Regions from separate parts of the Mesobacillus sp. genome, predicted to be linked through region 3. Evidence: predicted binding sites of a transcription regulator. Region 3 holds the regulator's gene; each other region holds the start of a gene.
What was found. The regulator Rex, encoded in region 3, represses fermentation and respiration genes when NADH is low (regulators of the CRP and FNR family bind a similar motif). The targets are predictions, from matches to a motif close to TTGTGAAATATTTCACAA.
Positions count from the first base shown of each region.

Region 1: a site for Rex is predicted at 1,103-1,120, ahead of AC3EBE_RS23195 (AtpZ/AtpI family protein). Genes of this name have one in related genera too.
Region 2: a site for Rex is predicted at 1,262-1,279, ahead of AC3EBE_RS04170 (formate/nitrite transporter family protein). Genes of this name have one in related genera too.

Region 1 is NZ_JBYNSB010000061.1:196,225-199,766, reverse strand. It holds gene AC3EBE_RS23200 (S8 family serine peptidase) at 1-972, shown strand, start outside; gene AC3EBE_RS23195 (AtpZ/AtpI family protein) at 1,287-1,508, shown strand; gene AC3EBE_RS23190 (ATP synthase subunit I) at 1,515-1,886, shown strand; gene atpB (F0F1 ATP synthase subunit A) at 1,911-2,621, shown strand; gene atpE (F0F1 ATP synthase subunit C) at 2,697-2,909, shown strand; gene AC3EBE_RS23175 (F0F1 ATP synthase subunit B) at 3,158-3,542, shown strand, end outside.
Region 2 is NZ_JBYNSB010000012.1:320,236-323,777, reverse strand. It holds gene AC3EBE_RS04175 (helix-turn-helix transcriptional regulator) at 1-1,112, shown strand, start outside; gene AC3EBE_RS04170 (formate/nitrite transporter family protein) at 1,305-2,120, shown strand; partial or broken gene AC3EBE_RS04165 (DUF3977 family protein) at 2,266-2,435, shown strand; gene AC3EBE_RS04160 (ABC transporter ATP-binding protein) at 2,553-3,542, opposite strand, start outside.
Region 3 is NZ_JBYNSB010000028.1:5,539-9,080, reverse strand. It holds gene groES (co-chaperone GroES) at 1-220, opposite strand, end outside; gene AC3EBE_RS10935 (CPBP family intramembrane glutamic endopeptidase) at 637-1,368, shown strand; gene AC3EBE_RS10930 (YdiK family protein) at 1,372-1,572, shown strand; gene AC3EBE_RS10925 (redox-sensing transcriptional repressor Rex) at 1,732-2,397, opposite strand; gene moaC (cyclic pyranopterin monophosphate synthase MoaC) at 2,424-2,918, opposite strand; gene AC3EBE_RS10915 (ABC-F family ATP-binding cassette domain-containing protein) at 3,088-3,542, shown strand, end outside.

The sequences.
Region 1 (3,542 bases), on a different contig from region 3:
GAAAAAGATATCCTGGCCGATTTTAGCTCGCGCGGGCCGGTGACAGTCACCTGGGAAATCAAGCCTGACATTGTGGCCCCGGGAGTTGCGATCAACAGCACAATCCCCGGTGGATATTTGCTGCTTCAGGGAACAAGCATGGCAGCGCCTCATGTGGCGGGAGCGGCAGCGCTGATCAAGCAGGCCCATCCAGATTGGGGGCCATACGAGATCAAAGCAGCAATCATGAACACGGCCAAGCGAATTTCAGACAGGACAGGCAAAACTTATCGGACATATGAACAGGGTGCTGGCAGGATCCAGACTGAATCAGCAATCAAGACGGAAAGTCTCGTCATGCCTGGTTCGCTGCAATTCGGGAAATTCCAGCTGTCGGACGATAAGCACCGCCATACGGCCATGGTAGAAGTCAAAAATATAAGCAGCCATGCTAAAAGGTATTCATTTGACATTCCCAGGAAGGAATCTGGAATTGAGTGGGAGCTCCCATTAAGTTTTACCCTCGGTGCCAACGAATCGAAAAAACTGCAGCTGGCGATGAAGGTTTCTCCACAGCATTTGAAAAATAAGATCCACGATGGCAGCCTGCTGCTGGATGATGGGAAAAATAAAATCACGATACCGTATTTGTATGTGTTGGAGGAGCCGGATTATCCACGGGTCATGGGCTTTGATTTTGCTCCTGCTGATAGCGGGAATGCCTACCGGTATGAGGTCTATCTCCCGGGTGGCGCTGAAGAGTTCGGCATCGCGCTCTTTGATCCTGATCAGTATCGTTTCATCGGTTACCTTGATTGGGGCCGGAAGCTGAAGAAAGGGATGGCAGGCAAGGAAATCCCTCTCGAAAAATTGCCGGAGGACGGCGTGTATTTGGCAAAAGTTTTCGCAAAAAAAGCAGGGCGTGAAAGCACGATTGAAACTTTTATCGTGATTGATAAGCAGCAGGCAGCAAACATGGCCGGCGGGGAATGATTCCTGCCGGCTTTATTTGGATTGGATATCCATTTTGTCTATGGGAAATTAGAAAATGAACGGGAATTTTTCCAGTCAAAAAAAATAATTCTAATATAGGGTTATTGGTATTTGAAGTTCAGTGAAAACTTTGTGAATTTTTTCACCCCAATGGATTGACATTGACATTTGCCTATTGTATGCTTACTTAGGGCATAAAATGATAAGGTTTTCAATGTTGATTTGCAAGCTTTTTTAAATGAAAGATATTGTTTTTTCAGAAAATATTTTTCATCCCCCTGATCGTCCATTCTCAAAAGTGAGGATGCGTTTTTATGCGCCGAAACAACCGCCACCCATATAAAGCGATGGCACTCATGTCCGCTATACTATCTCAATTGGTAGGCTCCATTTTAATTGGCATTTTTTCCGGCAGATGGCTCGACCGTACCCTTGGTACAGACCCGCTTTTCTTAATATTCGGATTGCTGATCGGATTGGCGGCAGGTGTGTATGCCATGCTTCGCCTCGTCCAACACTTCTTCTCAGGAGACTAGCCATAAATGGAAATCAAGGATATGTTCCAACGTCATCGAAAATACATATTTACCTTGCTATCACTGTATGTACTCGGGTATGGCTTTACAAGCTATCAATCTGAATTTGCTGGATTGATATTCGGTACAAGCCTGAGCCTTTTTAATTTGTGGCAGCTTGCAAGGAAAATGGACCGCTTTGGGGACTCGGTTTTGCAGGGGAAGAAGGTGCGTTCACTTGGGTTCATCTCGAGGCTCGCAACCGGAGCACTTGTAGTCATCATCGCGATGGAATATCCGGAGCGTATAAGTCTTATTTTTTCCGTATTGGGATTAATGACATCCTATATTGTCATTATGATAGATTTTTTTGTCCAGTCTTTTCATAAACGTAACTAGCGGGGAAGAGAGGTGAATTAACGGATGCATCATGAAGCTCCATTATTACATTTATTTGGGCTTACTTTTAACTTGGCAAACATGCTGATGATCACAGTAGCAAGTGCTATCGTTTTCATCGTTGCAGTACTTTCAACTCGCAATCTAGCGATGAAACCGACAGGGATCCAGAACTTTTTTGAATGGGTGATGGATTTCGTAAAAGGAATTATCAACAGTGCGATGGACTGGAAGGACGGGGGAAGATTCCACGTGCTTGGAATTACATTGATGATGTACGTCTTTGTTTCCAACATGCTAGGACTTCCATTCTCAATCGTATATGACGGTGTGCTTTGGTGGAAATCGCCAACGGCTGACCCAGTCATCACTCTGACTCTTGCAGTCATGGTTGTAGGGCTATCCCACTACTATGGTGTCAAGCTGAAGGGTACTGCTGAATACGGGAAGGAATTCTTCAAACCATTCTGGTTTATGTTCCCGATCAAAATCATTGAAGAGTTCGCAAATACGCTTACTCTTGGTCTCCGTCTTTACGGAAACATTTACGCGGGTGAAATTCTTCTTTCCCTGCTAGCTGCCGGTCTTGCAACTGGCGTAGGCGGACACTTGGCCGCTATCGTTCCAATGCTCGCCTGGCAAGGATTCTCGATTTTCGTCGGCGGAATCCAGGCGTTTATCTTCACAATGTTAACGATGGTTTATCTCTCCCATAAAGTGAGCCATGACCATTAATATATACCTGTTCATTTATTGGACAAAACTTTTTAAAAAATTATTTTTTCATACATTAAAGGAGGAAACAAAATAATGGGTCTTTTAGCAGCAGCAATCGCAATCGGTTTGGCAGCACTTGGTGCAGGTATTGGTAACGGTCTTATCGTATCACGTACAGTAGAAGGTATGGCTCGTCAGCCAGAAGCTAAAGGTATGCTTCAAACTACAATGTTCATCGGGGTTGCGTTAGTCGAAGCGATTCCTATCATCGCTGTAGTTATCGCGTTCATGGTTATTGGTGGTTAATAAGCGTTATTCATATTGAAATAGTAATGGCGAAGATCATTCCGCGCGAACCTTCGCCATTCTATTATGTAAGCTCTTTTCAGTAACTGAAAAGAGCCAATAACTAAGTATTAAAACATTCGTTTTATATAAAAAAGGGGCAAGCCTCAGTTCTTATGAACGGGGAGCCCGGGCGCAAAGCGTCTCGATGTTGGACCTTTTTATCACGGCACACAACTCTTGAAGGGAGTGAATCGAGGGTGTTAACAATGAATTTCTTAGTATTGGGAGCAGCTGCTGAACACGGCGGCTTGAACACAGGAGACATCTTATTCCAGCTGGTTATGTTCCTTGTTTTGTTAGCATTGCTTAAAAAGTTCGCATGGGGTCCATTGATGGGCATCATGAAGCAGCGTGAAGAGCACATTGCTGGCGAAATCGGAGCGGCGGAAAAGAGCCGTGCCGAAGCACATAAACTACTGGAAGAGCAGCGTGAAATGCTTAAGCAGGCACGCACAGAAGCACAGGGCTTGATTGAAAATGCAAAGAAACAAGGCGATGTACAGCGTGACGAGATCATCGCGCTTGCACGCACTGAATCTGAAAGAATTAAGGAAGCTGCAAAGCTTGAAATCGAACAGCAGAAGGAGCAGG
Region 2 (3,542 bases), on a different contig from region 3:
TTTTAGAAGTTAGCAAATGGCATGACTGGGTAAAAATACATAGATTCCGGAAACGGAATGGAGGCTGCCGGATCATTCCGCTGCTTGATCCGTCTTTATTGCACACATCTCCGCTTGCGATTGAATTCAAGCTTACATACCTTCTGGTTAAATCGGTGAAAAAGCATATATTTATTCGCACCTTGAAACGGGCAATAGATGAACTTGATACTGAGAATGCAAGCTTCATGGAAAGTGATGAATTTTACAGCCAAATCCAAGGGGAGCAGGCGAAGGATCTTACTTCCCCGCATTTTCAGGAGGCTTTTATTCGGCGGCTTCTGGGTGGTGAGGTGAAGTCAGAGGATGAGCTGCTTCAGTCTCACTATTTTCTTGCCGGGCACTCAATGCCAAACGTGGTTTGCTTTATCCAGGGCTTTATCCTCTGCCCTGGGAATAGGGAACAGGAGGGCTGGCAAGCACCTAATGTCATTCAGGATTTTTTAAGAACGAAATTTCAAGGCTATCCGATTTCCTTTCTTTCCTATCGCAAGCATTTGCTGATGCTGCTCCAGATTCCTGTGGAATACGGTTCTTTGAAACACTGGAAAGAAGGAGAGGACGGGATTTTGAGTGCGATTGATGAGCTGAAAAGGGAATACGGAATCCACTTGTATATGGGAGTTGGTTCTGTCTATCGCGAACCGTTGATGCTTCACCATTCATACAAGGAAGGCTGCAAAGCCAGGCGGACTTCGCCATATGAAAGGCTATCGCTTCGTTATTATGAGGAGATCACAAAGGATTCCCAGATTCTGAAGTGTACAGAATATATTGCGCAATATTGCACCGAAGATCTTTCTATAAAACAGGTAGCAGACCAGATTAATCTCAGCGTTCCCTATTTCAGCCGAATCTTTAAACAGGAGACAGGCCGTAATTTTGTAGAATACGTCACCTTTGTCCGGATGCAGCGGGCAGTGTGGCTGTTAAGGCATACAGACCATACTATTGAAACTATAGCCGAAGAACTAGGCTACAACACACCAAACTACTTCAGCGGCACCTTCAAAAAATACGTCGGATTAACCCCAAGAGACTACCGTGCTACAGAAGAAATAATTTTCATATGAGATTACTGCAACGCATTAAAGCGGTGGGGGTCAGACCCCCACCGCTTTAATGTGTTAAAGTCTCGCTTTTCGTGTATCGCCTTAGAAAACGTAAAGAAATGTTCACAGAGGGGAAGAAGGGTTATGAGGTACAATGATGAAAGAGATGTATGTGAAAAACATCACAAATTGTAAAACTAAAGGATGATAGCCATGTCATATTACAAATCGGAAGAAATCATGGAGATGACGATTCAAACGGGTACGAAGAAAACGTCGTACCCGCTGCTGAAAACCTTGATCCTTGGCTTTCAGGCAGGGGCATTCATCGCGCTGGGTTACTTGCTCTATATTCGGGTAACCGCACCGCTGACAGGGCCGCTTGAAGGTTTGAGTGGTTTGATTGGGGCTTCCATTTTCCCAATCGGATTGATCCTAACCCTTCTGGCAGGAGGAGAACTTTTGACTGGGAATATGATGGCGGTGCCTCTGGCTGGATTCGCGCATAAAATTACTTTGCGGATGGTGCTGAAAAACTGGATTTTGATTGCCTTCAGCAATTTCCTCGGAGCCATCTTCATCGCGTATTTTTTTGGGCATTTAACGGGCCTCACTGAGACAGGGGTTTTTCTCGAGAAGACAGTCAGCATCGCGGAACATAAAGTGGAAGCGACATTCCTTCAGGCTTTTCTCTCGGGGATTGGCTGCAACTGGCTGGTAGCGGCTGCCGTATGGCTTTCCTACGGTGCCCAGGACATGGGCGGCAAGATTCTCGGCATCTGGTTTCCGACGATGACCTTTGTTGCGATTGGCTTCCAGCACGTGGTCGCGAATATGTTCGTCATCCCCGCTGCCATCTTCTCCGGGCACCTAAGCTGGATCGAGTTTTTACATAATTTTGTCCCCGTCTTTTTAGGTAATGCAGTAGGAGGAAGCATTTTTGTCGCAATGGCCTATTGGTTCGCTCTTAAAAAGAAACCCGCCCAGCAAGAACTCAAAACCGTGCAAATCAAAAAAATGAGCATGTAGACGCTTTACCGCATCACCGCACCGAGGGTCAGACCCCTGGTGCTTTAACGCGTTACTGTCTTGGAGCCACACCCCAGGTGCTGAAGGAGAAATCGGTAAGAAGATGGAATAATAGATAATAATTTGATTAAGGGGTTTGTTACTTGTGAAATACATAGAGTTTGGGATTGGCAACAACTGGCTCATTAGGACGGAGACGGAGCTGGAGGACGGAACGGAATATGAAGAGAGGGCATCAAAGGCCCAATTCAATTCAAATCTATATATGTAAGGCTTTGGATTGGCAGAAGGGTTTTTATCTGGGATTCGTCCGAAGGCAGCAAAAAAGGTAAAAAGGATCGCAGGAAATTTAAAATAGTCGTTGGCATTGTCAGTTTGTAAAATAGCAAAAAAGGTCCGTTCGTGTTTTAGGTGAACGGACCTCTTATATTTCTATGAATTGGCCAGTTGCTGCTCAGCAAATTCCCGATACAGTGCGTGTGAGTGAACCAACTCGCTATGTGTGCCGACCCCAGTGACTCTGCCTTTCTCGATAAATACGATTTTATCGGCATCGACGATTGTGGAAAGCCGGTGGGCGATGACGAAAGTGGTACGGCCTTCCATCAGGCGGGTGAGCGCTTCCTGGACGATGCCTTCTGATTGGCTGTCAAGGCTGGCGGTCGCTTCGTCCATCATCAGGATTTTCGGATCACGGAGGAAGGCACGCGCGATGGCGATTCTCTGCCTCTGGCCGCCGGAAAGCTTGACTCCCCGCTCGCCGACCTCGGTATCGAGCCCCTTCGGAAAGTCAGCGATGAATTGGTCGGCGTAAGCCATTTTCGCAACCTCCCACAGGCGTTCGTCGGGAATCTTATCGCCGTCCTCAAGGCCATAATACAAATTCTCGCGGATGGTTCCGGCCATCATCGCGCTTTCCTGCGGCACATAGCCAATCTGGCTGCGCCATGAATCAAGCGACAGCTGATGAATCGGTGTGCCGCCAATTTTGATTTCACCGGCAGTCGGCTCGTAAAAGCGTTCAAGCAAGCCAAACATCGTCGTTTTGCCGCCGCCGCTCGGACCAACGAATGCAATCATTTGTCCTGGCTGGGCCTCAAGTGATACGCCTTCGATCACCGGTTCCTCTTCACTGTAGGCAAAAGAAACGTTGTCAACGGTAATCGGCAGGCTGCTGATGTCCATTTCGATTCCACCCTGGCCTTCTTCCAGTGGCTGGTCAAGGATTTCGATGATCCGCTCGGTTGCGCCCTTTGCTTTTTGCAGCTGGGTGAAAAACATTGCAAACGACGTGATCGGCATGATGATTTGGAACAAATAGAGCAGGAAGGCGATCAGTGAGCCGGTCGACATGGTTCCGCTGACGACGCGCATCCCGCCATAGCCGATGATCAGCACAATAACGACCATGATCATCAGCTG
Region 3 (3,542 bases):
CTTCTGTACCTGCGTATTTTGAGAAGATAATGCGGTTGCCAACTTCAACTTCAAGTGCTACGCGCTCCCCATTTTCAAGGACACGGCCTGTGCCCACAGCTACAACTTTACCTTCTTGAGGTTTTTCTTTCGCTGTGTCGGGTAAAACGATACCGCTTGCAGTTTTTTCTTCAGACTCAACAAGCTCGATAATAATGCGATCACCTAATGGCTTGATCAAGTGAAACAACCTCCTCAAATTATATGTAGATTATTTTATTAGCACTCTCCTCGATAGAGTGCTAACACAATTTATATAATAATGAATCTCCATTTTTTTTGCAAGCATGAAGTCCAATTTTTTTTATAAAATTTATTAATCCCCAGCTGCCGGGATTACCGCGACAAAATCAGCTATTTCCCGATTTATTTCGATTTTGCAGCAAGGCTTTTAGGGGATCGGACATCCCTAAAAAAGTCCACCTTAAAGAGTATGCATCGGCCTCATGATCTTTAACCGTTTTTTTAAGCCAGGCACCTGCAATTTGAACTTTCAGGGTCTCTGCTAGTAAAATGGAGAGATAGTGTAACAACGGAACCTTTATAGAATTGAATCGTATATAAACTTATGAACTTGCCCTAAAGGAGATTAGCATATTGAAAAAGGAATATTGGTACATCATCATCATTTATATTGCCATGCAGCTTTCAAGCCTTGTTGGCCTCCCGATTGTAGCATTCGTAGGAGCTGCAATGGGCAAAAGCCTGAAAGAGATGGAAACACTCTCGATTCCTTACTGGCTTGTGATCAGTTTCAGTCTAACTCTGGTCATCGTGCTGCTTATTTTACGAAAAGAAAAGAGGATGGAGGATGATTTACGCGGAATGGCTTCGCCAGCAAGTTCGGCAGCCTGGGCGATAGCCGGTGTGTTCCTGGCATTGATGGCCCAGTCCATCGCGGCAAGCATTGAACAGATGCTCGGTATTGAAATGGGCTCGGAGAACACCCAGGATATCATCAACCTGATTGAAAGCTTCCCCGTCGTCATCCTTGTGAGCTCAATCATCGGTCCGATATTGGAGGAAATCGTCTTCCGGAAAATCATCTTCGGCAGCCTTCATAAAAAAATGAACTTCTTTTTTGCGGCATTGATCAGTTCGGTTATTTTTGCGCTTGCTCATATGGAGCCTGAGCATGTCATCCTGTATTCCGCGATGGGCTTTACCTTTGCCTTCCTATATGTAAAAACAAAACGAATCATCGTACCGATCATTGCCCATGTTACAATGAATACATTCGTTGTCCTGCTTCAGTCCGTATTCAGAGAAGACATTGAGAGAATGATAAGAGAAGCAGAAAAAATCCAAAGCTTTATTGGGGGACTTTAATTAATGAGACAATCTCCTTTATTTTCAGGCATTGTCTACATCTTGTTAGGCAGCTTGTTCACCTACTTCGCCATCCAGAATGTCAATGAAACTGGCTGGGGATTTTTCACATACCTGCTCGTCCTGCTCGCTACCTTCGACTTCGGGTCTGGCATCAGGATGATCCTGTTCCATTTCAAACTGAAACAAATCCAAAAAAAATAGCCTCTTCGATTGAAGAGGCATAGACTGCAGTTATCGTACAAATGAATTTCATTATTCTAAAGCAACACTCATGTCTGTCCTTCAAACCAAAAAAGGGTCCGGAATTCCGGGCCCTTTTGTCTATAAATTAAACCCTTCCACTCGAAGAGGCTATCTCTTTTACAATTCTTCTGCTTCTGTTTCGACATCAGTCGGATAATGTTTAAGGAAATAAATTAATGATTGCAGTTCTACCGCCAGGTCAATATGGTGGATCCTGATGGATGAAGGTACATTCAGTCTTGCAGGCGTGAAGTTCAAAATCCCTTTGACATTTGCCTGGACTAATCGATCGGTAATCGGCTGGGCAACAGCTGACGGAACAGTCAGGATCGCAACCTGCACGCCTTCCTCGACCACCTTTTTATCAAGGTCATCCATATGGTAGACCGGCACTTCGCCAATCTTCGTGCCAACCTTATCCGGGTCAACATCAAAGGCAATTTCAATCTTCGTATTATTGTTCTTGGAAAAATTGTAATTCAAAAAGGCTGTACCGAGATTACCTACCCCGATCAGCGCCACTTTCGTGAGCTCATCCTGATCAAGTGTCTTCCGGAAAAAGGTAAGCAGATAATTCACATTATATCCATACCCTTTTTTGCCAAGCGCACCAAAGTAGGAAAAATCCCTTCTGATTGTGGCAGAATCAACCTTTACCGCTTCACTTAGCTCAGCTGATGAAACCCGCTGCTTCCCAGATGAATGCAGGTTCAGCAGGAAACGGTAGTACAGCGGCAAACGTTTTGCCGTTGCCTGCGGAATTTTCATAGGCTCGTTCGTCATACTCCATCCTCCACCCTGTTCTAGATTTAAATCAACTTATCTTCTCTCTTAAAATCACCGTTCTTCCCGCCGGTTTTTTCGACGAGGTATGTCTTGCCGATCACCATTCCTTTATCCACGGCCTTGCACATATCATAAACAGTCAGCGCACATGCTGAAGCTGCTGTTAACGCTTCCATTTCTACACCGGTGTTCCCTTTTGTTTTTACAGATGCAGTGATATTTAAAATATAGTCACTTTCATTTTGCTCCCAATCGAACGAAAGGTCAATCCCTGTTAATGGAAGCGGATGGCACATCGGAATGATTTCCGACGTTTTTTTTGCTGCCATGATGCCGGCAACCTGGGCAACAGCCAGTACATCGCCCTTTTTCATTTTATTTTCAGTAATTCTTACATATATATCTTCATTAACAATGATGCTCGAATGGGCAACCGCTGTACGAACCGTTTCAGGTTTGTCGCTGACATCAACCATTTTCGCCCTGCCTTCTTCATTAAAATGAGTAAACTCTGCCATGTTCAAGCTCCTTTCAAACAAAATAATACACTATTTTCACAAAGTTGTGTGTGAACTTTGTTGCCAACTTCACAAATTCCTTGCCAAACCTTCATTTGAAGGGGGCGCATATATTGCCGAGCCTATTTGAATGGGGTACACTATCTCTAAGGCAATAGAGGTGAAAAAAATGATATTATTACAAGTTAATCAGCTTTCAAAATATTTTGCTGCTGATCTTATTTTATCGAATATAAAGTTTGAAATACAGACAAATGACCGTGTTGCCCTTGTTGGCCGCAATGGGGCTGGAAAATCGACCCTCCTCAAAATCATCGCTGGACATGAAAGCCATGATGGCGGTGAAATCATCCGTCCAAAGGGTACAAGCATCGGTTATCTCGCACAAAATACTGGGCTGGAGTCCGAGAAAAGCATCTGGGACGAAATGCTTGGCGTCTTTTCCCATCTTCACAGCATGGAAAAGGACCTTCGCCGGCTAGAGGAAAAAATGTCGGATCCTGACATCCTGTCAAACCAGACAGAATACGACAGAGTTCTAAAAGAATATGATATTCTGCAGGTCCAGTTTAAGGAAAAAGGCGGATACCAGTATGAAGCGGACATCCGTTCAGTTTTGCATGG